One region of the Streptomyces sp. NPDC048349 genome, then DNA from elsewhere that is predicted to be linked to it. Evidence: predicted binding sites of a transcription regulator. Region 1 holds the regulator's gene; each other region holds the start of a gene.
The links. The regulator HrcA, encoded in region 1, represses chaperone genes, less so after heat shock. The targets are predictions, from matches to a motif close to TTNGCACTCNGNNNNNCNGAGTGCNAA.
Positions count from the first base shown of each region.

Region 2: groES (co-chaperone GroES) is a predicted target of HrcA. The motif match lies at 3,200-3,226, and genes of this name have one in related genera.
Region 3: groL (chaperonin GroEL) is a predicted target of HrcA. The motif match lies at 1,611-1,637, and genes of this name have one in related genera.

Region 1 is NZ_JBEZLA010000030.1:76,538-86,232, reverse strand. Features, by position in the region: gene AB0D44_RS18335 (16S rRNA (uracil(1498)-N(3))-methyltransferase) at 1-120, opposite strand, end outside; gene AB0D44_RS18330 (nitronate monooxygenase) at 117-1,208, opposite strand; gene dnaJ (molecular chaperone DnaJ) at 1,355-2,494, opposite strand; gene hrcA (heat-inducible transcriptional repressor HrcA) at 2,495-3,511, opposite strand; gene AB0D44_RS18315 (MBL fold metallo-hydrolase) at 3,667-4,386, shown strand; gene AB0D44_RS18310 (DUF3097 domain-containing protein) at 4,421-5,218, shown strand; gene hemW (radical SAM family heme chaperone HemW) at 5,255-6,487, opposite strand; gene AB0D44_RS18300 (long-chain fatty acid--CoA ligase) at 6,695-8,584, opposite strand; gene lepA (translation elongation factor 4) at 8,823-9,695, opposite strand, start outside.
Region 2 is NZ_JBEZLA010000002.1:31,134-40,828, forward strand. Features, by position in the region: gene AB0D44_RS01820 (SDR family oxidoreductase) at 1-63, shown strand, start outside; gene AB0D44_RS01825 (ester cyclase) at 145-852, shown strand; gene groL (chaperonin GroEL) at 983-2,611, opposite strand; gene groES (co-chaperone GroES) at 2,748-3,056, opposite strand; gene AB0D44_RS01840 (hypothetical protein) at 3,313-3,966, shown strand; gene AB0D44_RS01845 (FtsW/RodA/SpoVE family cell cycle protein) at 3,954-5,351, shown strand; gene AB0D44_RS01850 (DUF2867 domain-containing protein) at 5,491-6,108, opposite strand; gene AB0D44_RS01855 (TetR/AcrR family transcriptional regulator) at 6,206-6,766, shown strand; gene AB0D44_RS01860 (polysaccharide deacetylase family protein) at 6,791-7,666, opposite strand; gene AB0D44_RS01865 (polysaccharide deacetylase family protein) at 7,663-8,538, opposite strand; gene AB0D44_RS01870 (methyltransferase domain-containing protein) at 8,736-9,695, shown strand, end outside.
Region 3 is NZ_JBEZLA010000023.1:74,820-84,514, forward strand. Features, by position in the region: gene thrC (threonine synthase) at 1-537, shown strand, start outside; gene AB0D44_RS15405 (MoaD/ThiS family protein) at 574-849, shown strand; gene AB0D44_RS15410 (cold-shock protein) at 1,258-1,464, shown strand; gene groL (chaperonin GroEL) at 1,768-3,390, shown strand; gene AB0D44_RS15420 (phosphoribosylanthranilate isomerase) at 3,573-4,187, shown strand; gene AB0D44_RS15425 (beta-glucanase) at 4,257-5,000, shown strand; gene AB0D44_RS15430 (serine/threonine-protein kinase) at 5,019-6,626, opposite strand; gene AB0D44_RS15435 (protease inhibitor I9 family protein) at 6,721-7,092, opposite strand; gene AB0D44_RS15440 (S8 family peptidase) at 7,483-8,670, shown strand; gene AB0D44_RS15445 (DUF397 domain-containing protein) at 8,675-8,929, opposite strand; gene AB0D44_RS15450 (helix-turn-helix transcriptional regulator) at 8,913-9,695, opposite strand, start outside.

The DNA of each region.
Region 1 (9,695 bases):
GACCACCGCCTCGCCCGGGTTCAGCCGCTTCACGGACACCGCGTGCCGGCCCTCCGGGCCGTCCAGGACGAACTCCGGTCCCGCGGGGACCCCTTCGACCACGAACACCGGGGCGGTCATGACGCACTCCTCATCTGCATTGCCTTCAACGTGCTCTGCGCCTCGGCCAGTTCGGCCGCCAGCACTTCCATCAGCTCCCCGGCCGGCAGCGCCCGCGCCAGCCGGTGCCCCTGGCCCGCCCACAGGGCCATGCCCTGCGGGTCCCCGGCCGCGGCGGCCGCTTTGCGCAGCCCCGAGGTCAGGTGGTGGACCTGCGGGTAGGCGGCGGGGGCGTACGGTCCGTGCTCGCGCATGAACCGGTTGACCAGGCCCCGCCCCGGCCGTCCGGAGAACGCCCGGGTCAGCTCGGTCCGTACGAACAGCGGGTCCGTCAGCGCCTTCTTGTGCAGCGGATCCGCTCCCGACTCCGGGCAGGCCAGGAAGGCCGTCCCCAGCTGGGCCGCTTCCGCGCCCGCCGCGAGCAGCGCGGCGATCTGCGAGCCCCGCATGAGTCCGCCCGCCGCGATGATGGGGAGCGCGACCGCCTCCCGTACCTGGGCCACGAGCGCGAGCAGACCCACCGACGCCGTGCCGTCGGCCTGGGGGTCGTCCCGGTGGGTGCCCTGGTGGCCGCCGGCCTCCACGCCCTGGACGCAGACGGCGTCCGCCCCGGCCTCCTGCGCGCTGCGTGCCTCCTCGACGGAGGTCGCGGTGACGACGGTGTACGTACCGGCCCTGCGCAGGGCGGCCAGGACCGCGGGCGCGGGAGCACCGAAGGTGAAGGAGACGACCGGGACCGGGTCTTCCAGGAGGATGGCGAGTTTGGCCTCGTAGCCGTCGTCGCAGGTGCCGATGACGTCCTCGTCGGCCAGCGAGATCTCGTACCAGCTGGCCTCGCCGGCCAGCTGCCCGCGGTACGCCTCGACGGCGGCCGGGTCCACGTGGCCGGTCTGCGGCATGAAGAGGTTCACCCCGAAGGGGCGCCGGGTGAGCGCGTGCACGCGCTTGATCTCCTGGTACATGCCGTCGGCGGTCTTGTGGCCGCCGGCCAGGAAGCCCAGTCCGCCCGCCTCGCACACGGCGGCGGCGAGCGGAGGACAGGAGGCGCCGCCCGCCATGGGGGCCTGCACGATCGGGTAAGCGCAGAGACCGTTCGCTGCCGAGGACATGCCCTGCATCGTGCCATGTCCCGCTCAGGGGGCCGAATCACGGCATTCGCCTGGCATAGTCCGCTTCCCGGCGCGGCCGGAACGCATACGGCGAGCCGGGCCGGGGGCATCCCCGGCCGGGCTCGCCGATGAGGGGCCGCGGGTGGTCAGCGGCCGTTGAAGGCGTCCTTCAGGCGGCTGAACAGCCCCTGCTGGCCCGGCGCGAACTGGCCGGTCGGCCGCTCCTCGCCGCGCAGCTTCGCCAGCTGGCGCAGCAGCTCCTCCTGCTGGGCGTCCAGCTTGCCGGGGGTGGTCACCTCGACGTGGACGATCAGGTCGCCGCGCCCGCCGCCGCGCAGGTGGGTGACGCCGCGCCCGTGGAGCGGGATGGCCTGGCCGGACTGGGTGCCGGGCCGGATGTCGATCTCCTCCATGCCGTCCAGCGTCTCCAGCGGGCACTTGGTGCCCAGGGCCGCGGCTGTCATGGGGATGGTGACCGTGCAGTGCAGGTCGTCCCCGCGCCGCTGGAAGGTCGGGTGCGGCAGCTCGTGGATCTCCACGTACAGGTCACCGGCGGGGCCGCCGCCGGGGCCGACCTCGCCCTCTCCCGCGAGCTGGATGCGGGTGCCGTTCTCGACACCCGCCGGGATCTTGACGGTGAGGCTGCGGCGGGAGCGGACCCGGCCGTCGCCCGCACACTCGGGGCACGGGGTCGGGACGACGGTGCCGAAGCCCTGGCACTGCGGGCAGGGGCGCGAGGTCATGACCTGGCCCAGGAAGGACCGGGTGACCTGCGAGACCTCACCGCGGCCGCGGCACATGTCACACGTCTGCGCGGAGGTGCCGGGGGCGGCACCCTCTCCGGAGCAGGTGGTGCAGACGACGGCCGTGTCGACCTGGATGTCCTTGGTGGTCCCGAAGGCCGCCTCGTCCAGCTCCAGGTCCAGGCGGATCATCGCGTCCTGGCCGCGCCGGGTCCGCGAGCGCGGGCCGCGCTGCGAGGCCTGGCCGAAGAAGGCGTCCATGATGTCGGAGAAGTTGCCGAAGCCGCCCGCACCGAAGCCGCCCGCGCCGCCACCGCCGCCCGAGGAGGACAGCGGGTCGCCGCCGAGGTCGTAGACCTGCTTCTTCTGCGGGTCCGAGAGCACCTCGTAGGCCGCGTTGATCTCCTTGAAGCGCTCCTGCGTCTTCGGGTCCGGATTCACATCCGGGTGGAGTTCACGCGCGAGGCGCCGGAAGGCCTTCTTGATCTCGTCCTGCGATGCGTCGCGGCGCACGCCGAGAACGGCGTAGTAGTCCGTGGCCACTTACGACTCCGCCAGGATCTGTCCGACGTAACGTGCCACTGCGCGTACCGCTCCCATCGTTCCGGGGTAGTCCATGCGGGTCGGTCCGACCACGCCGAGTTTGGCGACCGTTTCGCCGCCCGAACCGTAACCGACCGAGACGACCGACGTGGAGTTCAGCCCCTCGTAGGCGTTCTCGTGCCCGATCCGTACGGCCATTTCCGATTCGTTGGCCTCGCCCAGCAGCTTGAGGAGCACGACCTGCTCCTCCAGCGCTTCGAGCACCGGCCTGATCGTCAAGGGAAAATCGTGTCCGAAGCGAGTGAGATTGGCGGTGCCGCCGATCATCAGCCGCTCTTCGGCTTCCTCGACCAGGGTTTCGAGGAGCGTCGCGAGCACGGTGGACACCGTGCCGCGGTCGTCGGCCTCGAAGGACTCGGGGAGGTCCTGCACGAGCGGGGGCACGTCGGTGAACCGGCGCCCGACGACCCTGCTGTTGAGCCGGGCCCGCAGATCGGCCAGCGAGGTCTCCCCGAAGGGGCTCGGGCAGTCGATCAGGCGCTGCTCGACGCGTCCGGTGTCCGTGATCAGTACGAGCATCAGGCGCGCGGGAGCGAGCGAGAGCAGCTCCACGTGCCGGACGGTCGAGCGGGTCAGGCTCGGGTACTGGACGACGGCGACCTGCCGGGTCAGCTGCGCGAGCAGCCGCACCGTCCGGCCCACCACGTCGTCCAGGTCGACGGCGCCGTCGAGGAAGTTCTGGATGGCCCGGCGCTCGGGCGTCGACAGCGGCTTGACTCCCGCCAGCTTGTCGACGAAGAGGCGGTAGCCCTTGTCGGTGGGGATCCGGCCGGCGCTCGTGTGGGGCTGGGCGATGTAGCCCTCGTCCTCCAGCACGGCCATGTCGTTGCGCACGGTGGCGGGCGAGACTCCGAGACGGTGCCGCTCGGTGAGCGCCTTGGAGCCGACCGGCTCCTCCGTCCCGACGTAGTCCTGGACGATGGCGCGCAGCACTTCGAGTCTGCGTTCGCTGAGCATCGCGCACACCTCCAGCTGTGGTCCGTTGCCTTGATCGTTGGCGCTCGTTGGCGTTCGTTGGCACTCTGGCCGTTCGAGTGCCAGAGACCCCCGCTCAGTGTACGGCCGGGTAGTAAGACCCTGGCAAGGGAGGCCCGCCAGGGTAGCGTCGCGGCATGGACGTGCGTTGGGAAGAGGCGGGCTGGGAAAGGCTGACCGGGCGGACCGGCCGCCGGCGGCTGCCGGTGTGGGACTGCACGGTGGGACTGGTGGTGGGGGACGATTCCGTGCTCCTCGTCGACCCCGGTTCGTGCCTGCGCGAGGGCTCCGGTGTGCGGGCGCAGGCGAAGCGGCTGGCGGGCCGGGACGTGACCCATATCGCATTCACGCACGGCCATTTCGACCACGTCCTGGGCGGCGCCGCCTTCGCGGGGGCCGAGGTGTACGGGGCGGTCGGGCTGGACGCGCTGCTCGCCACGGGCCACGAGGAGCTGCGCGCGGACGCGGTGCGGCACGGCCTGGCGCAGGAGGAGGCCGCCGAGGCGGTGGACCTGCTGGTGGCGCCCCGGCACCTGGTGTCGGGCGAGTGGACGCTGGAGCTGGGCGGGGTTCAGGTGCTGATGGCCAATGTGGGGCCCGGGCACACCCGCCACGACCTGGCGGTCTTCGTGCCGGGCGAGCGCGAGACCGTGTTCTGCGGGGACCTCGTCGAGGAGTCGGGCGCCCCCTCGGCGGGCCCGGACGCGGTGCCCCGCCAGTGGCCCGCCGCCCTGGATCGGCTGCTGGCGCTGGGCGGGGACGATGCACTGTACGTGCCGGGTCACGGAGCGGTGGTCGACGCGGGCTTCGTCCGTGCGCAACGCGCCACACTGGCCGCCCGTTTCGGCGTGTCGTAGGCATGATCGCCGCACCTCTCCTACGCTCGGCCGGATGCGCGAGTACTCCCCCGACCTGACCCCCCAGTGGAAGCACCCCAAGGCCGTGCCGGAGGTGGCCGCGGAGCCCGATCTGGTGGTGGAGGTGGCCGGTACGGACTTCTGCGGCGCGGTGGTGGCCTGCGAGGCGGGCACCGTGACCCTGGAGGACCGCTTCGGCAAACGGCGGGTGTTCCCGCTGGAGCCGCGGGGCTTCCTGCTGGACGGGGCCGTGGTCACCCTCGTCCGTCCGTCACGCGCCCCCTCGGCCCCCCGTCTGACCGCGTCGGGCTCGCTCGCCGTCCCCGGGGCCCGGGCGCGGGTGGCGCGGTCCGGGCGCATCTACGTGGAGGGCCGCCACGACGCGGAGCTGGTCGAGAAGGTCTGGGGAGACGACCTGCGCATCGAGGGCGTGGTGGTGGAGTACCTGGAGGGCATCGACGACCTCCCGGCGATCGTCGCCGACTTCGCCCCGGCCCCGGACGCCCGCCTGGGGATCCTGCTGGACCACCTCGTCCCGGGCTCCAAGGAATCCCGGATCGCGGCGTCGGTGACCTCCCCGCACGTCCTCATCGTGGGTCACCCGTACGTGGACGTCTGGCAGGCGGTGAAGCCGTCCGCCCTGGGCATCCCGGCGTGGCCGGTGGTCCCCCGCGGCCAGGACTGGAAGACGGGTGTCTGCCGCGCCCTGGGCTGGCCGGAGAACACCGGCGCCGCCTGGCAGCACATCCTGTCCCGGGTGACCTCCTACAAGGACCTGGAACCGACCCTGCTGGGCTCCGTGGAACACCTGATCGACCACGTCACGGCCTGATCTCTCCACCGCCCCGCGGGGCCGGGCCCAGACGCCCTAGTCCACCAGGTCCCGGACCACCGCGTCGGCCAGCAGCCGACCCCGCAGGGTCAGCACGGCCCGCCCGGCGGCGTAGGGCCCCGCCTCCAGCAGTCCGTCCGCCAGCGCGCGGCGGGAGGCGGCCAGTCCGGCCGGGGCGAGCAGGGACAAGGGCGCCCCGTCCACCAGGCGCAGCTCCAGCAGGATCCGCTCGACGCGCCGGTCCTCCTCGGACAGGAGCTCCCGCCCCGCGCCGGGTGAGCGGCCCTGCGCCAGTGCGGCGGCGTACGCGCCCGGGTGCTTGACGTTCCACCACCGCACCCCGCCCACGTGCGAGTGCGCACCCGGCCCGGCACCCCACCAGTCGGCGCCGCGCCAGTACAGCTCGTTGTGCAGGCAGCGGCCGGCCTCCGAGGCGGCCCAGTTCGACACCTCGTACCAGGAGTACCCGGCCGCGGCCATGACCTCGTCCGCGATCAGGTAGCGATCGGCGTGCACGTCGTCGTCCGTCATCGGGACCTCGCCCCGGCGGATCCGGCGCGCCAGCTGCGTGCCCTCCTCCACGATCAGCGCGTACGCCGAGATGTGGTCGGGCCCGGCGCCCAGCGCGGCCGCGAGCGACGCCCGCCAGTCCTCGTCCGACTCCCCCGGCGTCCCGTAGATCAGGTCCAGGTTGACGTGGTCGAAGCCCGCCGCCCGGGCCTCCGCGACGCAGGCCTCCGGGCGCCCGGGGGTGTGCGTGCGGTCCAGCACCTTCAGGACGTGCTGCCGGGCGCTCTGCATGCCGAAGGAGACCCGGTTGAAGCCGCCGGCCCGCAGCTCTGCCAGGTACTGCGGATTCACGGACTCCGGATTGGCCTCGGTGGTGATCTCCGCGTCCTCGGCCAGGCCGAACTCGTCCCGGATCGCCGCGAGCATCCGTGCGAGGTCCCCGGCGGGCAGCAGCGTCGGGGTGCCGCCGCCCACGAACACGGTCCGCACGGCCCTCGGGTCGTCCCCGAGCACCTTCCGGGCGAGGCGGACCTCGTCGATCAGGGTGTCGGCGTAGTTCTCCCGCGACGCGAGCACGCCTCCGGTACCCCGCAGCTCGGTGGCCGTGTAGGTGTTGAAGTCGCAGTACCCGCAGCGCGTGGCGCAGTACGGAACGTGCAGGTAGAAGCCGAGCGGACGGTCCCCCGCGCCCGCCAGGGCGTGCGACGGCAGCGAGCCGTCTTCGGGCATGGGTTCACCGTCGGGGAGTGCGGAAGGCATGCACCCATCATCCCGCACCTCGAGCGCCGACCCGCGCCTCGGACGTCGGGCCGGCACGATCCAGCCGCTCCGGCGCTCGAGGCGCGGGGTCCGGGGCGGAGCCCCGGCACACGGCCCGCGGGCGGGCGCAGCCCGGGGGCGTGGCCTGCGGGGCGGCCCCACCGCCCCGCCCGCCCGGCCTCCCCGCGCCCGGCCCGCATCGAGGCGTCAGGCCTCGCGCGCGCCCTCGTACATCTCGTCGATCAGGTGCTTGAACTCACGCTCGACGACCGGGCGCTTCAGCTTGAGGCTGGGCGTGAGGTCTCCGTGCTCGACGTCCAGGTCGCGCGGCAGGATCCGGAACTTCTTGACCGTCTGCCAGCGCTGGAGGCCCTCGTTGAGGGTCTGGACGTACGTCTCGATCAGGCGGTTGGTCTCCGGCGCGGCCAGCACCTGCGCGTACGTCTTGCCCTCCAGCCCGTTCTCGGCCGCCCAGACCAGGATCGACGGCTCGTCGAGCGCGATCAGGGCGGAGCAGAAGTTCCGGTCGGCGCCGTGCACGACGATGGTCGACACGTACGGGCAGATCGCCTTGAACTGGCCCTCGACCTCGGCCGGGGCGACGTACTTGCCGCCCGAGGTCTTGATCAGGTCCTTCTTGCGGTCGGTGATGCGCAGGTAGCCGTCGGGCGACAGCTCGCCGATGTCACCGGTGTGCAGCCAGCCGTCGGACTCCAGGACCTCGGCGGTCTGCTCGGGCTTGCCGTGGTAGCCCTGCATGATGCCGGGGCCGCGCAGCAGGACCTCGCCGTCGTCGGCGATGCGGACCTCGGTGCCGGGGAGCGGCTTGCCGACGGTGCCGGTGCGGTAGGCCTCGCCCGGGTTGACGAAGGAGGCGGCACTGGACTCGGTCAGGCCGTAGCCCTCGAGGATGTGGATGCCGGCGCCGGAGAAGAAGTAGCCGATCTCGGGCGCCAGGGCGGAGGCGCCGGAGACGGCGGCGCGCAGGTTGCCGCCGAAGGCCTCGCGGAGCTTGGAGAAGACGAGCGCGTCGGCGATCTTGTGCTTGGTGGCGAGCCCGAAGGGGGCCGTCGCCTGACCGGTGCGGCGGAAGTTGTCCTGGGTGACCTTGGCGTACTCGCGGGCCACGCCGACCGACCACTGGAAGATCTTGTACTTGGCCCCGCCGGCGGCCCGGGCCTTGGCCGCGACGCCGTTGTAGACCTTTTCGAAGATGCGCGGGACGGCCGCCATGTACGTCGGCTGCACGATCGGCAGGTTCTCGATGATCTTGTCGATCCGGCCGTCGACGGCGGTCACGTGGCCGACCTCGATCTGCCCGGAGGTCAGCACCTTGCCGAAGACGTGGGCCAGCGGCAGCCACAGGTACTGGACGTCGTCCTTGGTGATCAGGCCGGTGGCGACGGTGGCCTTGGCCATGTACGACCAGTTGTCGTGCGGCAGCCGGACGCCCTTGGGGCGGCCGGTGGTGCCGGAGGTGTAGATGAGGGTGGCGAGCTGGTCGGCCGTGATGGCCCCGATCCGCTCCTTGACCGCCTCGGGATGCTTGGCGAGGTACTCCTTGCCGCGCGCCTCCAGATCGGCGAGCGAGAGCACCCAGCCGTCCGGGTCGCCCTCGGCGGCCACCGCGTCGGCGGTCTCCACGACCACCACGTGGGCGAGGTTCGGCAGGTCGGCGCGGCGCTCGCGTGCCTTGGCCAGCTGCTTGCCGTCCTCGGCGATGAGCACGCGGCTCTCGGAATCCGCCAGGATGTACGCCGACTCCTCGGCGTTGGTGCTCGGGTAGATGGTGGTGACCGCGCCGCCCGCGCACATCACGCCGAGGTCGGCGAGGATCCACTCGACCCGGGTGTTGGAGGCGAGCGCGACCCGCTGCTCCGGCCCGAGGCCCAGGTCGATCAGGCCGGCGGCGATGGCGAAGACCCGCTCGGCCGCCTGGCCCCAGCTGAGCGACTTCCAGTCGTCGGGGCCCTGGCCGCCGGCCGCGGGCACCGGGTACCGGTACGCCTCCGTATGGGGCGTGGCGGCCACGCGCTCAAGGAAGAGGGCCGCCACCGTGGGCGGGCGGTTCTCGATCAAGGTCTGTGTGTCGCTCACGACATCCTCCGGACCGGACCACGCGGCAGTGCGTGGGCGTGGGGCGCCTGGCGGGGCGCATCGGGACAGGCGGGGTTTGAGACGTAACCAGCAGGTGACTGGCGAGTAACCATCGAGCAGTGATCAGACTAGAGGCCGTCCGCCGCCTTCGTAAGGGCCCGCAAGCGGCCGGTTCATAACGAAAGAGGCCCCCACGCCGGAGCGTGGGGGCCTGCTTCCGCAGCGGGCGCGGGCGGCGCTACTTCTTCTTGCCGCCGGACTCGTCGCTGGAGAGGACGGCGATGAAGGCCTCCTGCGGGACCTCCACGGAGCCGACCATCTTCATCCGCTTCTTGCCTTCCTTCTGCTTCTCCAGCAGCTTCCGCTTACGGGAGATGTCACCGCCGTAGCACTTGGCGAGGACGTCCTTGCGGATGGCGCGAATGGTCTCGCGGGCGATGACGCGCGAGCCGATCGCGGCCTGGATCGGCACCTCGAAGGCCTGCCGCGGGATGAGCTCGCGCAGCTTGGCGACCAGGCGCACGCCGTAGGCGTAGGCGGCGTCCTTGTGCGTGACGGCGGAGAAGGCGTCGACCTTGTCGCCGTGCAGCAGGATGTCGACCTTGACCAGGGAGCTGCTCTGCTCGCCGGTGGGCTCGTAGTCGAGGGAGGCGTAGCCGCGCGTCTTGGACTTCAGCTGGTCGAAGAAGTCGAAGACGATCTCCGCGAGCGGGAGGGTGTAGCGGATCTCGACCCGGTCCTCGGAGAGGTAGTCCATGCCGAGCAGGGTGCCGCGGCGCTGCTGGCAGAGCTCCATGATCGCGCCGATGAACTCGGTGGGCGCGAGCACGGTGGCCCGCACGACCGGCTCGAACACGTCCGAGATCTTGCCCTCGGGGAACTCGCTCGGGTTGGTGACGGTGACTTCCTTGCCGTCCTCCATGACCACCCGGTACACCACGTTGGGCGCGGTGGCGATCAGGTCGAGGCCGAACTCGCGCTCGAGGCGCTCGCGGACCACGTCCAGGTGGAGCAGGCCGAGGAAGCCGACGCGGAAGCCGAAGCCCAGCGCCGCCGAGGTCTCCGGCTCGTAGACGAGCGCGGCGTCGTTGAGCTGGAGCTTGTCCAGCGC
Region 2 (9,695 bases), on a different contig from region 1:
ACGCCGCGCGGGCTGCTGGGCGGGATGTCCTCACGTACGGGCCGCAAGTACGGTCCCCAGTAGTCCTCGTACTCACGGGTAGACCAACCTATTGGGCGAAATCTTCCTAAAATGGACATGCCCCTTCGAGTCCGGGAGACCGTCATGACATTCGTACAGATAATCGATTACAAGACCAGTCGGCAGGACGACCTCACTCAGCTGCTGGACCGGTACGTCTCGCAGAGCCAGGGCAAGCGCACTGTCACCCACAGCATCGTGGGCAAGGACCGCGAGAACGAGAACCACTACGTGGACGTGGTCGAATTCCCCTCGTACGAAGAGGCCATGAAGAACTCTCAGCTCCCGGAGACGGACAAGATGTTCCAGGAGATGGTGGCCCTCTGTGAGGGGATGCCCAGCTTCACCAACCTGGACGTCGTACGGGACGAGCACCTCAACAAGATGCTCGCGGCCCGCATGTTCGACGAGCTGGCCATGTCGGGGGACCGCTCCGTCGCCGAGGAGATCTTCGCCTCCGACTACGCCGACCACGACATGGTCAAGGCCGACACCAACGCCCAGGGGATCGACGCCCTGATGGCGGACCTCGACATGTGGCGGTCCGCTTTCGAGATGTCCTTCACCAAGAACCAGCAGATCGCCGAAGGCGACTTCGTCACCACCCTGTGGACCTGGAACGCAACGCACACAGGGGAGTTCATGGGCCTCGCCCCGACCGGCAAGAAGGTCAGCGCGACCGGCTCGACGACGTTCCGCTGCAAGGACGGAATGATCGCCGAGGGCTGGTGGCATTACGACATCTTGAGCGTGATGCGGCAGTTGGGCCTCATGGAGGGCATGCCGGCCTGACCGCGCTCCTCACGACCCGCGCGGAAGGCGCCCACGCGAAGGCGACCCACGCGAAGGCGACCCACGCGAAGGCCCCCGTCCCACCGTACGAAGCGGTGGGACGGGGGCCTTCACACATGCGGCGACAGCGTCAGTGGCTGTGACCGTGACCGTGGCCGTGGCCCGCGTCGGCCTCTTCCTCGGCCGGCTTCTCGACGACCAGGGTCTCGGTCGTGAGCAGCAGGGAGGCGATGGAGGCGGCGTTCTCCAGCGCGGAGCGGGTGACCTTCACCGGGTCGATGACGCCGGCCTTGACCAGGTCGCCGTACTCGCCGGTGGCGGCGTTGAAGCCCTGGCCCTTGTCGAGCTCGGCGACCTTCGAGGTGATGACGTAGCCCTCGAGGCCGGCGTTCTCGGCGATCCAGCGCAGCGGCTCGACGGCGGCGCGGCGCACGACCGCGACACCGGTGGCCTCGTCGCCCGACAGGCCGAGGTTGCCCTCGAGGACCTTGACGGCGTGGACGAGCGCGGAGCCACCGCCGGAGACGATGCCCTCCTCGACCGCGGCGCGGGTCGCCGAGATGGCGTCCTCGAGGCGGTGCTTCTTCTCCTTGAGCTCCACCTCGGTGGCGGCGCCGACCTTGATGACGCAGACGCCGCCGGCGAGCTTCGCCAGACGCTCCTGCAGCTTCTCGCGGTCCCAGTCGGAGTCCGTGGCCTCGATCTCGGCCTTGATCTGGTTGACGCGGCCGAGAACGTCCTCGTGGCTGCCGCCACCGTCGACGATGGTCGTGTCGTCCTTGGAGATCGTGACGCGGCGGGCGGTGCCCAGGACGTCCAGACCGGCCTGGTCGAGCTTGAGGCCGACCTCCTCGGCGATGACGGTGGCACCGGTGAGGGTGGCCATGTCCTGCAGCATCGCCTTGCGGCGGTCACCGAAGCCGGGGGCCTTGACGGCCACCGCGTTGAAGGTGCCGCGGATCTTGTTGACGACGAGGGTGGAGAGCGCCTCGCCCTCGACGTCCTCGGCGATGATCAGCAGCGGCTTCGAGGCGCCGGCCTGGATGACCTTCTCGAGCAGCGGCAGGAGGTCCTGGATGGAGGAGATCTTGCCCTGGTTGATCAGGATGTACGGGTCGTCGAGGACGGCCTCCATGCGCTCCTGGTCGGAGACCATGTACGGCGAGAGGTAGCCCTTGTCGAAGGCCATGCCCTCGGTGAACTCCAGCTCCAGGCCGAAGGCGTTGGACTCCTCGACGGTGATGACACCGTCCTTGCCGACCTTGTCCATCGCCTCGGCGATGAGCTCGCCGACCTGCTGGTCCTGCGCGGAGAGCGCGGCCACGGCGGCGATGTCAGACTTGTCCTCGATGGGGCGGGCGGTCGCGAGGAGGTCCTCGGACACGGCCTTGACCGCGGCGTCGATGCCCTTCTTCAGGGCGGCCGGGGACGCACCCGCGGCGACGTTGCGCAGACCCTCGCGGACCAGCGCCTGGGCCAGCACGGTGGCGGTGGTGGTGCCGTCACCCGCGATGTCGTTGGTCTTGGTCGCCACCTCCTTCACGAGCTGCGCGCCCAGGTTCTCGTACGGGTCGTCCAGCTCGACCTCGCGGGCGATGGTGACACCGTCGTTGGTGATGGTGGGGGCGCCGAACTTCTTGTCGATGACGACGTTGCGGCCCTTGGGACCGATCGTCACCTTCACCGTGTCGGCAAGCTTGTTGACGCCGCGCTCGAGGGCGCGACGGGCGTCCTCGTCGAACTTCAGGATCTTCGGCATGGGAGCGGTTCAGTCCTCTCGTTGCGATCCTCGGCCGCTCACCGCGACCTCCACCGCCTAGAACGAACTACGCCCCTCGCCGCCCGGCATCAGCAGGGTGACCAGGGGCGCAGCTCAAATCAAAACTGGAAGCGAATTACTTCTCGACGATCGCGAGCACGTCGCGGGCCGAGAGGACGAGGTACTCCTCGCCGCTGTACTTCACTTCGGTGCCGCCGTACTTGCTGTACAGCACGATGTCGCCGACGTTGACGTCCAGCGGGAGACGCTGGCCGTCCTCGAACCGGCCCGGGCCCACGGCGAGGACGACGCCCTCCTGGGGCTTCTCCTTCGCGGTGTCCGGGATGACCAGGCCGGAGGCCGTGGTCTGCTCGGCGTCGAGCGGCTGGACCACAATGCGGTCCTCAAGCGGCTTGATGGCAACCTTGGAGCTGGCGGTCGTCACGATCCGACCTCCCCCTTCGGAGATCCGGGGTTAACTGTCTGAGGTGGCGACCAGGTCGATCCGTCGTCGCGGGTGCCGGACCTGCCTGTCGCTGTGTTGGCACTCACCGGGGGCGAGTGCCAGGTGCGAGACTATTCCGGCGATTAGCACTCGGTCAAGCGGAGTGCCAATTATCGACGGTGGGCGTTGCGCGGACCGGCTCCCGGAACCGGCGAAATCCCGGCGCACGGACGTTCGATCTCCTTACCCTCCGGTCATGACCAGGACGAACTCCGGCGTGCGGTGGCGGTACGCCGTCCCGATCGCGGTCGGCCTCGTGGCCGGTACCTACATGCTGTCGAACGCCGTGCCGCGGCTCGCGGCCCAGGCGGCCGGGGTCGAGGGCGCCTTCAGTGCCACCCGGTGTACGGAGGAGCGGGACTCGGACGGGGACCTGCACTGGATGTGCGAGGGCTCCTTCGCGGCGGGCGACGGATCGTTCGCGATCCCCCGGGTCGAGGTCGATACCGCCTTCGACACCCGGCCGGACGGACCCACGACCGCCTTCGTCCTCGGGCCGTCCTCCGGCACGGCCGTCCGGCCGGGCGTCCTCGTGTGGCTAGGGCCGGGGGCGGTGGGGGCGCTCTCGCTCGCCCTTCCCGTGTGGGCGCTGCGTCGGGGGAGGAAGGGCGCGAGGAACCACGGGGAGGACATCAACGTCATAGACGATATGAAGATAAAGCGCCTCATTGCCGAGCAGATCGGGCCGAAGGCCCCTCCGAGCCCGAGCGCACCAGGCGCTGCTTCCCCTTCATCTCCCCCACCGTCGCCGGCGGCAGGACCTTTCGCACCCTCCGGGTCGTCCGCGTCGTCCGCCCTCACGGCCGGGCCCGGCTCCACGGACGGTGGCGGCATCCCGTGCGTGGACTGAAACCCCTGACGACGGCGGGCTCGCGCCGCCGCACCGAGGCGCTGCTGCTCGTCTTCGTCGTCGCCCTCGCCGTTTTCGGCCACGCCAACGCCGGCCTCGCCATGAACGGCGAGCTGCCACCCAACCTCACCGGCTTCACGATCAGCATGACGCTGCTGTCGCTGGTCGGGCACCTGGGCATCCGCCGGTTCGCGGCGTACGCCGACCCGCTGGTCTTCCCGTTGGCCATGCTGCTGACCGGGCTGGGGCTGGTGCTGATCCACCGCCTCGACCAGGGGTACATCGAGCGGTACAACTCGGACGCGAACGCTCCGGGCCAGCTGATGTGGACGGTGGTCGGGGTCGCCGCCTGCCTCCTGGTGGTGGCGCTGCTGCGCGACCACCGGCTGCTGCAGCGGTTCATCTACCTCACGATGGCCGTCGCGCTGGTGCTGCTGATCGCCCCGGCGTTCTTCGGGGCGGACACGTACGGCGCCAAGCGGTGGATCATCCTCTTCGGGTTCTCGCTCCAGCCCGGCGAATTCGTGAAGATCATGATTGCGATCTTCTTCGCGGGCTACCTCGTCGTCCACCGGGACTCGCTGGCCCTGGCCGGCCGCACGTTCCTCGGCATGCGGCTGCCGCCCATGCGCCAGCTGGGACCGATCATCACGGTGTGGATCGTCTCGATGCTGGTGCTGGTCTTCGAACGCGACCTGGGTACGTCGCTGATCTTCTTCGGCGTCTTCGTGGTGATGCTGTACGTGGCCACCGAGCGCACCAGCTGGATCGTGTGCGGCCTGTTCATGGCGGCGGTGGGCGCCTTCGCCGTGGGCTCGACGGAACCGCACGTCAAGGCGCGCGTGGCGGCCTGGCTGAATCCACTCTCCGTCTACTGGGACACCCCTCCCCCGGGGATCACCTCGGACCAGTCGGCGCAGGCGCTGTTCAGCTTCGGCACGGGCGGCATCTCCGGAACGGGTCTCGGCATGGGCCACCCGGAGCTGATCAAGTTCGCGGGCCGCAGCGACTTCATCCTGACGACGGTCGGCGAGGAGCTCGGCCTGGCCGGGGTCATGGCGGTCCTGATCCTGTACGCGCTCCTCGTGCAGCGAGGGCTGCGGATGGCACTCGGCGCCCGCGACCCCTTCGGCAAACTGCTGGCGGTGGGCCTCGCCTCGGCGCTGGCCCTCCAGGTCTTCGTGGTCGCGGGCGGCGTCACCGGCCTGATCCCCCTGACGGGCAAGGCCCTGCCGTTCCTGGCCAAGGGCGGCTCGTCCCTCCTGGCCAACTGGATCATGATCGCCCTGCTGCTCCGCATCAGCGACAGCGCGGAACGCCAACGCCAGGCGGACGCCCGGGGCCCGGTGGAAACGACGATCACGCCGGTGGTGTCGGGGGTGTAGGGGGCTCGGCCTTGGCCCGGGGTGGGCCCGGAGTCAGCCGGTGACATGCGCAGCACGGGTGGCCGGCGGGCGGGGGCGCCGTGCGAAGGTCGCGCCGTGCGAAGGTCGCGCCGTGCGAAGGCGCTGCCCTGATGGCCGTTCAGGCCTTGCTGCCGGGGCTGCCGGGGCTGCCCGTGGCCGGGGAGCCGGCCTGCCATTCGCGGGCGATCCCTCGGATCAGTGCCGGGTAGACGCCGAGGTACCGGAAGGGCTTGATGGCCGCCATGTACGCGGCGCCGAGCGGTCCGTTCGGTTTCACCAGGACGGCCATCTGGCCGCGGTAGCCGCCGGAGCCGTCCGGGACCCAGCCGATGTGCATCACGCCGTGCACGGTCCTGTTGGCCATCTCCGCCGCCCACTCGTCCCGCGTCTGGTAGACGGAGGTGAACGGGACCGAGTCGAGGTCCGGCCCGCGGGGACCTTCGCGGAGGTCCGCCGGCAGGCGGTCCCGCAGCGTCGGCACCCGGCCGCCGATGCCGGTGGTGGGCTTGTCCAGGCCGAGCAGTGCGCCGAGCTTCCAGCGGAGCGCGAAGAGCATGCGCCCCACCGGGGAGGGCACGGGATCGCCCTTGCCGTGCGCGAGCTGGCGCACGAGCCGCTCGAGGTCGTCGGGGCCGCCCGGCGTCGGGAGCGCCCACACGTCCTCCAGGTGGAAGTCGCCGGCGATTTCGTGGATCCGCCAGGGCTGGGAGGTGTGCGCGGTCCGGGGGAGTCTCATGAACAAGCTCCTGTCTATACGATGCCGTATAGATGCAGGCTAGCACCTGTCTATACGGCACCGTATAGACAGGGGGAGACGTGAGCGGAGACACAGCATGGGCACGACCCGCACGCCCCGCGGCAAGTGGATCGAGGAGGGGTTGCGGGCGCTCGCCTCGGGCGGTCCCGAGGCCGTCAGGATCGAGTCGCTCGCGCAGGCCCTCGGCGTCAGCAAGGGCGGTTTCTACGGGTACTTCGGCAACCGGGGCGCGCTCTTGACCGAGCTGCTCGACACCTGGGAGCACGAGGCCGCCCAGGCGGTGATCGACCAGGTCGAGAGCGGCGGCGGAGAGGCCAGGGCCCGGCTGGAGCGGCTGTTCGCGATCGCCTCGTCCGGCGCCGAGGGGCCGATGACGGGCGTCGCGGCCGAGCTCGCGATCCGCGACTGGGCCCGGCGCGACGAGGACGTCGCGCAGCGCCTGCGGCGCGTCGACAACCGGCGCATGGACTACCTGCGCTCGTTGTTCGGGGCGATCTGCACCGACCCGGACGACGTCGAGGTGCGCTGCATGCTCGCCTTCTCCGTGCGGATCGGCGAGTACTTCATCGCCGCCGATCACGGAGGTCGCAGCCGGGCCGAGATGATGGAGCTGACCAAGCGCTGGCTGCTGCGGTAGCGGCGCCCGTCCCGCCCTTCCGCCCTACAGGTAGTCCTCCAGGCGCCCTATCCGGTAGCCCTGGTCCTGGATGCGCTGGAGCATCCGGGTCGTCATCTGGGTCTCCGTCGTGCCCTTGAGCTCGGCGGGGCCGCGGAAGTGCGCCAGGATGATGTCGCCCGGTTTGAGGGCGGATCCCTCGGCGTACTGGAAGTTGTTGATCTGCATCGAGACCTTCCACAGCACCAGGGACGAGACTCCGCACTCCGAGGCGGCCCGGAGGGTGTCGTCGTTGTAGTTGCCGAAGGGCGGGCGGAAGAGCGGCGGGCGCTGCCCGAAGCGCTTCTCCAGGCGTTCCTGCTGGCCGCATATCTGGTGCTTCTGCGCCTCGAAGGACAGGGTCCGCAGGTTCGGATGCGTCAGGGTGTGGTTGTTGATCGTGCTCTGCGAGCCGTTGTCGCGGAGCTTCTCGAAGTGCCCGTAGTCCGACGAAGCCACGCTGTCCGTCAGGAACATGCTGATCGGCAGCTTCAGGTCGGCCGCCATCGTCAGGAACTCGGGGTCCTTCTCCGCGCCGTCGTCGTAGGTCAGGAAGACGACCTTGTCGTCCGCCGGGACGGGTATTCGGTCTATCACCGGGACCTTGCCCGGGGCGGCCTGGGGGATCTGCGGTTTCCGCTCCGGCTTCGGTGCGTACTGGACGGGTCCCGTCAGTCCCCATTTGCGGTACGCCTCGTCCGAGGGGGAGGACGGAGCGGAGGAGGCGGAGGGCGACGCGGAAGTGCCCGATGTCCCTTGCGTCGCCTTCGACTTGGGTCCGAGCCGCTCGGTGGTGTCCGCGCCACCCCCGCACCCCGTCAGGGACAGCGCCAGCGCGCCGGCCGCCAGCGTCCCGGCCACCAACCGGCGCGCGCGCTTCACAGATAGTCCTCCAGGCGAGCCACGGCGTACCCCTTGTCCGTGACGGTCTTCATGACATGACGGATCATGTCAGGCATCGTGCCCTTCCAGTCGTCCCTGCCCCGGAAATGGGTCAGGATGATGTCACCGGGATGCAGGTCGCGGTCCCATTCGCGGTACTCCATCCGGTTCGGGAAGGCCTCCGCGTTCCACAGCGGCACTGCCTTGATCCCACAGGACTTGGCCGCGCGCAGCGTGTCCTGGTTGTAGTTGCCGTACGGCGGGCGGAAGAGCGTGGGCCGCTTGCCGAACTGCCTCTGGATCGTGTCCTGCTGGCCGCAGATCTCCTCGCGCTGCTTCTCGTACGAGAGGCCGGGCATGTAGCGGTGGTTGAGCGTGTGGTTGTTCAGGGTGACGCCGGCGGCCTGCATCGCCTTGAAGTACGGGTAGTTGTCCTTGACGATGTAGTCGCTGAGGAAGGCCGTGTACGGGATCTTCAGCTCCTGCATCATCTTCAGGAACTCGGGGTCCTTCTCCGCGCCGTCGTCGACGGTCAGGAAGACGACCTTGTCCTCCGTGTCGATGGTGGTGAAGACCGGCGGGTACTCCTCCTGGTCCTCCACCTCGAAGCCGTCGCGCGTGGTGAGCTCCGGCTTCTCCTTGGGCGCCGGCGGCGCGGCCAGCGGGGTCTTGCGCAGCCCCCACTTCTTCGCCGCCGCGATGCGCGCCTGCTGGGCGGCCTTGGCCTTCTCGGCGGCGCTGAGCGCGCCCGCCGCGCCCGCCTCCGCGCCCTTGGCCGCCTTCGCCTTCTCGGCCTTGTCCGGTGCTCCGGACGACTCGTCTGAGCCGCACGCCGTGCCGAGGGCGGCTACCAGCAGGGCGGCCACGGCCACCCCGAACCGGCCGCGCGGACCCGCCGCGTACCGGTGACCCTGTTGCGTCTTATCTTCCTTTTGTCGGACTAGCTGCATAGCTGCGCATCCTGGCACCCGACACGCGGGTCCCCCGGAAGACACCGCGAGCGGAGCCCCACCTTCCACCGACTGGCCCACTCCCCCGCAGGCCCCGGCCCGTCACCGACAATGGACGCGTGACCCCCGAAGACTTCGCCGCCCTCCTCACCCCCGAGGGGCGCGCCCTCCTCGACTCGCTCCGCGACTACGACCCCGCCCAGGAGCTGGCCGTCGCCACCCGGCTGCGCCGCGAGCACCCCGCCCGGCTGGTCTCCGCCGCACTCGGGCAGGCCCGGCTGCGGCAGCGTGCGGTGGCGAAGTTCGGAGCCGAGGACGCCTTCCGGATGTACTTCACGCCGGGCGGCGGCGAGATGGCCACCCGGGCGTCCGTGGCCTCGTACCGCGCCGAGCGGCTCGCCGGCCTGGGCGTGCGCAGCCTCGCCGACCTGTGCTGCGGCATCGGCGGGGACGCCCTCGCCCTGGCACGGCTGGGCATCCGGGTGCTCGCGGTCGACCACGACCCGCTGACCGTCGCCGTCGCGCGGGCCAACGCCGAGGCGCTGGGGCTGGCGGAGCTGATCGAGGTCCGGGAGGCGGACGTGACGGAGGTGGACACCTCCGGCCACGACGCCGTGTTCATCGACCCGGCCCGGCGGGGCGGGCGCGGCCGCATCTTCGATCCGGAGTCCTACTCGCCGCCGCTGTCGTGGGCCGTGGAGGCGGCCCGTACGGCGAAGTACGCCGCCATCAAGATCGCCCCGGGGATCCCGCACGAGGCGGTCCCGGCCGAGGCCGAAGCCGAGTGGATTTCCGACCAGGGGGACGTGAAGGAGGCCGTGCTCTGGTTCGGGACCGCGCCGGGGACCGTGCGCGCCACCCTGCTGCCCGGCCCGCGCGCCCTGCACACCGCTGCTCCGCTGCCCGACCCGCAAGCGGGTCCGGTCGGCCGCTGGCTCTACGAACCCGACGGCGCCGTGATCCGTGCGCACCTCGTCGCCGAGGTGGCCGAGCAGCTGGGCGGCAGGCTGATCGACCCGACCATCGCGTACGTCACCGCCGACGAGCTGCGCGCGACGCCGTACGCGACGGCGTACGAG
Region 3 (9,695 bases), on a different contig from region 1:
CAGATCGTCATCCCCATCGCGTCCGGCTCGCAGCTGACGAAGATCGACAAGGGTCTGCAGGAGCTGATCAAGCTCGGCCTCGTCGAGGACAAGCCGTACAAGATCTTCGGCGCCCAGGCCGAGGGCTGCTCCCCGGTGTCGAGCGCCTTCAAGGCCGGTCACGACGTGGTCCGCCCGCAGAAGCCGAACACCATCGCCAAGTCCCTGGCGATCGGCAACCCGGCGGACGGTCCCTACGTACTGGACATCGCGCGGCGCACCGGCGGCTTCGTCGAGGACGTGACCGACGAGCAGGTCGTCGAGGCCATCAAGATCCTCGCGCAGACCGAGGGCATCTTCGCCGAGACCGCGGGCGGCGTGACCGTCGGCGTGACGAAGAAGCTCATCGAGAACGGGCAGCTCGACCCGGCGCTGACCACCGTCGTCCTGAACACCGGAGACGGCCTCAAAACCCTGGAGGCGGTGGCAGCGGACAGCGGCCAGACCGCCACCATCCGCCCGAGCCTGGACGCGTTCCGCGCCGCCGGCCTGGCCTGACCCTCCCTCCCGTACGACCGGAAAGGCAGTAGCGCCATGAGCGTCAACGTCCGCATCCCCACCATCCTGCGCACCTACACCGGCGGTCAGGCCGAGGTACCCGCCGAGGGCGCGACCCTCGCCGAGGTCATCGAGTCCCTGGAGCAGAACCACCCGGGCATCGCCGCCCGCGTCCTGGACGACCAGGGCAAGCTGCGCCGCTTCGTGAACGTCTACGTCAACGACGACGACGTGCGCTTCGAGGGCGGGCTGGAGGCGGCGACGCCGGACGGCGCGGGCGTCTCGATCATTCCGGCCGTCGCGGGCGGCTGACCGCAGCGGCGCGGCGCCGCGACGGGCACGCGAAACCGTAATTACCCCCTCCGTTAATAAGCGGAGGGGGTAATTCTGCTTGATTGGGCGCGGTAGAGTTGGGGAAGTCCCCTCCGCTGCTCTTGCCCGCTGCATATGAACGGGTCGCGTGAGGGTCGACATCGGGTCAATGTGCAAGTGCGGTATGGGGCTTTGGCGAGATATGCCGGGCCCGAGTTGCCCTGGAATATGCCAGATTTTCACTCTATTTCTATGTTTCCCCGTGTCCAGAATTCTCGTCGGATTGACCTGTTGCAGACAGCACCGGCGCGGATACATTCAGCCTCGGTCGACGCGTTCCGACGCAAGTGATGACCCGGGACCGCGAAGTGCGTTCCTGCGCAAGGGCCAGTAATAGGGGAGTTAGGCATGGCTCAGGGCACCGTCAAGTGGTTCAACGCGGAGAAGGGCTACGGCTTCATCGCGGTCGACGGTGGTGCGGATGTGTTCGTCCACTACAGCGCCATCCAGATGGACGGGTACCGCACCCTTGAAGAGGGTCAGCGGGTCGAGTTCGAGATCTCGCAGGGCCAGAAGGGTCCGCAGGCGGACATGGTCAAGCTCGCACTCGGCTAGTCCCGGCGCGATCGACCGCCCACGCGTACAGGAGGGGCCCACATCCCGGACCAGGGGTGTGGGCCCTTCGCGTGTCTGCGGCGCGTTCGCGGGGGTGTTGCCCCAAGCCGCTTGCACTCGCGGGGGTCGAGTGCTAATCATTGGCGTTAGCACTCTCCTGGTGAGAGTGCTACTGAACGAGGACCGGGTCGGTGAGGCCCGCAGGGTCCGGCGGGAAGGAACCGCCGGGCACGCAGGCCGTCCGTCGCGGGCGCGGGCGCGGTCCTGGGAGCAATCCACCGCTGTCCGGGAGGACCACTTCAGATGGCCAAGATCATTGCGTTCGACGAGGAGGCCCGGCGCGGTCTCGAGCGTGGGATGAACCAGCTCGCCGACGCCGTCAAGGTCACCCTTGGCCCCAAGGGTCGCAACGTCGTCCTTGAGAAGAAGTGGGGCGCCCCCACGATCACCAACGATGGTGTTTCCATCGCCAAGGAGATCGAGCTCGAGGACCCGTACGAGAAGATCGGCGCCGAGCTGGTCAAGGAAGTCGCCAAGAAGACGGACGACGTCGCCGGCGACGGTACGACCACCGCCACCGTGCTCGCCCAGGCGCTCGTCCGCGAGGGCCTGCGCAACGTGGCGGCCGGCGCCAACCCGATGGCCCTCAAGCGTGGCATCGAGAAGGCCGTCGAGGCCGTCTCGGGCGCCCTGCTCGAGCAGGCGAAGGATGTCGAGACCAAGGAGCAGATCGCTTCCACGGCCTCCATCTCCGCCGCTGACACCCAGATCGGCGAGCTCATCGCCGAGGCCATGGACAAGGTCGGCAAGGAAGGCGTCATCACCGTCGAGGAGTCGCAGACCTTCGGGCTCGAGCTCGAGCTCACCGAGGGCATGCGCTTCGACAAGGGCTACATCTCGGCGTACTTCGCCACCGACATGGAGCGTATGGAGGCGTCGCTCGACGACCCGTACATCCTGATCGTCAACTCCAAGATCGGCTCGGTCAAGGACCTGCTGCCGCTCCTGGAGAAGGTCATGCAGTCCGGCAAGCCGCTGCTGATCATCGCCGAGGACGTCGAGGGCGAGGCCCTGTCGACCCTGGTCGTCAACAAGATCCGTGGCACCTTCAAGTCCGTCGCCGTCAAGGCCCCGGGCTTCGGCGACCGCCGCAAGGCCATGCTCGGCGACATCGCCATCCTCACCGGTGGCACGGTCATCTCCGAGGAGGTCGGCCTCAAGCTCGAGAACGCCGGTCTCGACCTGCTCGGCCGCGCCCGCAAGGTCGTCATCACCAAGGACGAGACCACGATCGTCGACGGTGCCGGTGACAGCGACCAGGTCCAGGGTCGCGTCAACCAGATCCGTGCCGAGATCGAGAACTCCGACTCGGACTACGACCGCGAGAAGCTCCAGGAGCGCCTCGCGAAGCTGGCCGGCGGCGTGGCCGTCATCAAGGCCGGTGCCGCGACCGAGGTCGAGCTCAAGGAGCGCAAGCACCGCATCGAGGACGCCGTTCGCAACGCGAAGGCGGCCGTCGAGGAGGGCATCGTCGCCGGTGGTGGCGTGGCCCTGCTCCAGGCCTCCGCGGTCTTCGAGAAGCTCGAGCTCTCGGGTGACGAGGCGACCGGCGCCAACGCCGTGAAGCTCGCCCTCGAGGCCCCGCTCAAGCAGATCGCCGTCAACGGTGGTCTCGAGGGTGGCGTCGTCGTGGAGAAGGTCCGCAACCTGACGGTCGGCTGGGGCCTGAACGCCGCGACCGGCGAGTACGTCGACATGATCGCCGAGGGCATCATCGACCCGGCGAAGGTCACGCGCTCCGCGCTGCAGAACGCCGCGTCGATCGCCGCGCTGTTCCTGACCACCGAGGCCGTCATCGCCGACAAGCCGGAGAAGGCGTCTGCGGGCGCCCCGGGCGGCATGCCGGGCGGTGACATGGACTTCTGATCGACCCCCGGCTTCGGCCTTCCGGTTGATCGGCTGTTCTCGAACGAGGGCGGCACTCCCTGCGGGGGGTGCCGCCCTCGGGCGTTTTCGCCGGAGGCCGCCGCGCGGCGACGGGCGACCGGCCGCCGCCCGCGATGCGGGACCGGCCGACGTCCGCCCGCCCGACCTGCTTGACTGCCGGTATGAGTGAGGTGTTCATCAAGATCTGCGGGCTGCGGACCGCGCACGACGTCGACGTGGCCGTCGACGCCGGGGCGCATGCCGTCGGGTTCGTCTTCGCCCCCGGCAGCCCCCGTACCGTCGGGACCGCCACCGCGCGGGAGCTCGCCGCGCGGGTGCCGGCCGGGGTGCTCACCGTCGGGGTGTACCGCGGGCAGTCGCTGGACGAGGTGCGCCGGCTCACCGAGGAGAGCGGGGTCCGCGCCGTCCAGCTCCACGGGGACGAGGGCCCCGAGTACTACGAGGCCCTGCGCGCGCCCGGGCGGACGCTGATCCGGGCCACCGCCGAGCACGTGGCGCGCTGCGGGGAGCTGGGCGAGGACCTGCTGCTGCTCGACGCCCCCGACCCGGGCTCCGGAAAGCCGTGGAACTGGGGCTCCGCGGAGTTCACCGCGCCCGAGGGGCGGTGGCTGCTCGCGGGCGGCCTCACCCCCGCCACGGTCCGCCGGGCCGTCGAGGCCACCGGCGCCTGGGGCGTGGACGTCTCCAGCGGGGTGGAGCGGGAGCGCGGGGTCAAGTCCCCGGACCTGATCCGCGCCTTCATCGAAGCGGCCCGCGGACCGGGTTCCTCTCGCTGAGCGTGTTCGTACGATTACTCCCTGCGAGAACGTCGGCGTGGGCAGCTCCCCCGGGGGCAGAGGTACCCCATGGTCACGGACACGCTGGAATGGCTGCGGCGCCTGAGGCGCCGCTTCGCTCCGGGGGGTGGGGACGGCCGCGGACCGGTGCTGCCCGCACCCCGCCGCACCCTCGTCTTCACCGCCGACTTCACCTCCGCCACCCAGTGGGTCGCGGGCCGCTCCTGGGCCTATCCCGACGGCGGCCCCACCAACCCGGGGGACAACAAGCTCGACCACCTCGTCGACGACCCCGCCTACAGCCGCTCCGGTGTCTTCCGCGCGACGCCGCGCCCCGACGGCAACTGGGACACGGGCCTGCTCACCACCGAGGGCAGCGACGAGGGCTTCGCGCTGCGCACCGGCGACGTCCTGGAGGCGCGGGTGAAACTCCCCGTCGAGGTGGGGGCGTGGCCCGCGATCTGGACCTGGCGGGACGGCGACCAGGAGATCGACGTCTTCGAGTACCACCCCGACAACCCGGATCTGCTGGAGCTGTCGAACCACGTCCGCGAGGCCCACTGCTACCACCGCGACCCGTCGGTCCGGCCCGGGGCCTGGGTCGACCTCAAGGTGGAGTTCGGCCGGACCTCGGTCGTCTGGTGGGTCAACGGCGCCCGTGTCTTCGCGGACCACAAGGGCGTGGGCCGGTCCTGGTGGGCGTACCTCATCGTGAACCTGTCCGTGTCCGCCGGCCGCTACCACCCGGCGCCCGGGCCGGGGGTGACGGAGATGGCGTACGAGGTCTCGCAGCTGCGGGTGTACCGGCGCTGAGGGCTCCGGCCCGTCCCGTCAGGGCGCCCGCCAGATCGTCATGTCCGCGGTGACCAGGCCGGGCAGGTCCCGCCCCTTCACGATGCTCTTGGTCTGGATCACGAGCAGCGCGATGTCCCCCGACGGGTGCCGGACGCAGATCTCGCTGCCGGACGCCACCGCGGCCAGCGGCAGCGTGCGCTGCGTGCCGGCGTTCGTCAGCAGCCGGCACGCGTCGAAGCTGCCGGAGCCGGGGTCGCCGTAGAGCAGGGTGAACACGCTCGTGTCGCTGGCCAGCGAGCAGTTCCCCTTCCCCTCGCAGTCCATGCGGATGTCACCGGTTCGGTCCTGGCGCTTGACCGGGTCCTTGATGCCGATCGAGCTCTTCTCGTCCAGGAACACCAGCGGGTGGGGGACGGGCGTCGGCTGCTTGGACGGTTTGGGCGACGGCTTGGGCGATTTCTTGGGCGACGCCTTGGGCGCGCCCGAAGCGGAGGGGCCCGAGGACGTGGCGGGGGCCGCCCCCGCCCCGCGCATCCGGTTCGCCGCGTCCCTGACGGTCCAGGCCAGGCCGGTCAGCAGGACGGCCGACACCGTCACCACCGCGGTGGTGATCACCGCGGTACGCAGCCGGCGCCGGCGCTGTTCCTCCGGCGTGAGCGGCGCCGTCGGCGGCGGCTGCCAGACCATCGGCGTCGGCGGCTGCGGGGTCAGCGATCGGGTGTGAACGGAGGTGGGGTGCGGGACCGGAGCCGGGACCACCACTGCGGGCCCCCTCACCTCCCTCCAGACGGCCGGTCCGCCGCCCCCGTCGGCGTCCTTGCCCAGCCGCTGCCTGCACCACGCGACGATCTCCGCGGGGGTGGCCCGCTCCTGCGGCTCGGAGGCCAGGCAGCGGGCGATCAGCGGGCGCAGCGGCTCCGGCAGCCGCGACAGGTCGGGCTCGGAGTGCACGATCCGGAACAGCACGGTCATGGAGGGGCCGTCCCCGTACAGCGGCTCCCCCAGTGCGGCGAACGCCGCGGTCTGGCCCAGCGCGAACACGTCGCTGGCCGCCGTGACCTCGCCCGCCGTGGCCTGCTCGGGGGACATGTACTGGGGCGTGCCGATGGCACTGCCCGTGGCGGTGCCCGCGCTGGTGTCGGAGGCCAGCGAGATGCCGAAGTCGATGACGCGGGGCCCGTCGGCGGCCAGCAGGACGTTCGACGGCTTCAGGTCGCGGTGCACGATGCCCGCACCGTGGATGGCCTGCAGGGCCTCGGCCACTCCCGCCATCAGCCACAGCACCGCGGGCACCGGCAGCGGCCCGCGCCGCGCGACGGCCTCCGACAGCGAGGGCCCGGGCACGTACAGGGTGGCCAGCCAGGGCGGCGTCCCGTCCGCCTCGGCGTCGATCAGCTCGGCGGTGTACGCCCCCCGGACGCGCCGGGCCGCCTCCACCTCCCGGCGGAACCGCCGCCGGAACGCCGGGTCCTCGGCCAGTTCCGGCCGCACCACCTTGATGGCCACCGGGCGGCCGCCCTGCGTGTGGGACAGGTAGACGCGGCCCATGCCGCCCGCGCCGAGCCGGGCCGCGATGCGGTAGCCGGCCACGGTCTGCGGATCGTCGGCCCGCAGCGGCTGGAACGTCTCGGTCGCGCTGTTCATCGGTCTCCCCCCGATTCCCCCGATCAACCGACGAGTTGATCCGGTTCACCCTAAGCGGCGCGGGAGGCTCGGGACTGCCGGGGATCCGGCCGACTCACACGGCCGTACCGAAGGAGGAGGCGGCCCCGTCCTCTTCGACCGACTCCACGAGCGCGGTGGCCCGCAGGGCCTCGACCTGCTCGGGGGAGAGGCCGGCGGCGAAGCCGTTGGTCACGTCGCGGTAGACGTGGACCGGGGTGATGCCGTGGGCGTCCGCGACCACGGCCGGATCGAGGCCGCGCCGCACGATGACGATGTAGACCGGCCACTCGGCCGCCGGGGCGGACGCGGCGGCGGGTGCGGCGGAGGCGGGGGAGGCGGCGGAGGCGGGGGAGGCGTGGGCGGGCAGGGCGGGCAGGGCGGCCGCGGCGGCCAGTGCGGCGGCGACGACGGCCGTCGGCAGGCCCCGGTTCGGACGAGTGCGCATGACGGCGAGGCCATCACGCCCCGCCGGACCGGTCAACGACCCCCGGCGGTGTGGCGGACGCGGGTGGAAGTGCACAACGAGTGCGCCCCCCGGCGGATGCGCCGGCCGATCCCCGTACGGGTGAACTTGCCGGGGCCCGGCCGCCCTGTGCGGGGACGTTCCGGCAGGTGGCGGGTCCCGGGCGTCAACCGGCAGGAATCCTTTTTGCAGCGGCTGCGGAGTCCCCCGTCCGGCTGATGGCGGGCGCATCGGCCAAGCGGGCCGTGCTGTTTAAGTACCGGTCGGGGGGCGACCGATGAAGGGGACGGCCGCCCTCCGGAACGTGTTCCGCATCGCACGGGGCGGCTCCCTCGTGCCGACCGCCGACCTTCCCCCTCGGGAGTTCCCCTCATGCGTCTGATCGCACGCGTGGCAACCGCCGCCCTCATCGCCCTCACCCCGGTGGCCGCCGGTACGGCGTCCGCCGCCGTGCCCGAGCCGACCCCGGCACCGCTGCAGACCTCCGCCAACGCCGTGCCCGGGCAGTACATCGTGACCCTCGACAAGGGCGTGGACGCGGCCAAGCTGGCGGAGAAGCTGAAGCTGAAGCCGAAGCACGTCTACGGGTCGGCCATCAACGGCTTCGCGGCGCCCCTCACCGCACTCCAGCTGGACCTCGTCCGGATGAGCACCGGGGTGAAGGCGGTCGAGGAGGACACCAAGGTGGCGTCCGTGCCGCTGCCCGCCGCCCCGAGCACGAACAGGGCGCCCTCCTCGTCCTGGGGCCTGGACCGGATCGACCAGCGACAGCTGCCCCTGGACAACAACTTCACGGTCAACAGCAACGGCTCGGGAGTGACGGCGTTCATCCTCGACACCGGCATCGACTACAAGCACACCGAGTTCGGCGGTCGGGCGACCTTCGGATTCGACGCGATGCCGGACGCCGAGACCCAGCAGGGCCAGGACTGCAACGGCCACGGCACGCACGTCGCGGGCACCGTCGCGGGCTCCACGTACGGCGTCGCACGCAAGGCGAGCCTGGTCAGCGTGCGCGTCCTCGGGTGCGACGGCCGGGGCTCCTACGCCGGGATGATCGCCGGCATGGACTGGGTGGCCAAGAACGCCAAGCAGCCGGCCGTGCTGAACGGCTCCCTGGGCGGCCCGAGGTCGGACGCCCTCAACAACGCGGTCAACGCCCTGTCCGACGCGGGCGTCCTGCCGGTCATCGCGGCGGGCAACGACGCACAGGACGCCTGCAACGTCTCGCCCGCGTCCGCGACCCGCGTGATCACGGTGGCGGCCAGCAACCGCTGGGACGAGGAGACGTCCTTCTCCAACTGGGGAGCCTGCGTCTCCCTCTACGCACCCGGCCAGGACATCGTCTCCGCGAAGCTGGGCGGGGGCAGCGTGGCCCTGAACGGTACGTCCATGGCCGCGCCGCACGTCGCCGGTGTCGTCGCGCTCTACAAGCAGGCGCACCCGAACGAGCTCCCGGCGGACCTCGCGAACTTCCTGGGCGAGAAGTCCACCAAGGACGCACTGACCGCGGTCAGCAAGAGCACGCCGAACCAGCTGCTGTTCACCGGGGGCGTCTGACCGGTCAGAGCGCCCTGACGAACGCGGCCCAGGCCCGCGCGTGGAACACCACGTGCGGGCCTTCGGGCTGCTTGGAGTCCCTGACGGGGACGAGGTCGGGGTGACCGTCGGCGACTTCGAGGCAGTTGCCGCCGCTCCCGTCGCTGTAGGTCGACTTGCGCCAGGTGGCCATCTCCAGGCAGTCGCCGCCGGTGCCGTCGCTGTAGCTGGACTTGTGCCAGATCGCCGCTGACAGGTCGTTCTCAGGTGTGCTGATCATGTGCGTAATCCTCCGCGACGGACTCGATCAGGGCCAGTGAGTGGCTGGGTGACAGCGCGCTCGCCGTGAGGAGATCGTAGGCCAGGGCATGCTGGGCGACCTCGGCCGGATCGTCCAACAGCCGTCCAGTTCCATTGCCTTCGATGTAGGCGAGCGGGGGAGCGTCCTTGAAGGCCATCAGCTTGAGGGCACCGCCCATGGACGCGTGGGCTCCTGCACTGAACGGGAGCACTTGGACGATGATCCTCCGTGACCGGATCAGGGCAGCGATATGGCGCAGGGATTCGGCCATTACGGCCTTGCTGCCGACCACGCGCCGAAGGACCGCCTCGTCCAGCACACACCACAACAAGGGCGTTGTGGGATCGGAGAGGAGCGAGGCCCGCGCCAGCCGGTTCTCGGTCAGCTCGTCGATGGCGGCCTGCGGTGCCGTGGGCTGGTAGGCGTGGAAGACCTCGCGGGCGTACGCCTCTGTCTGGAGCAGGCCCGGGATCAGGAGGGGTGCGTACTCGCGGATGGCCTTCGCCTCCGCCTCTGCCTCGGCCGCCTCCGCGAAGTGGTCGGGGTATTTGGACTTGGCCACCGCCGCGCAGTTGCGGACGAAGAACCCACCGGTGTTGAGGATCTCGTCTATCGGCTTGGCGAGTTCGAGGGGGATGCGCCGGGTACCGGCTTCCATCTGGCCGACGTACGAACCGCTCACGAAGAGCGGTTCGCCGAGCTCCACCTGGCTGAGGCCGGCCCGCTCGCGGGCGACGCGGAGTTC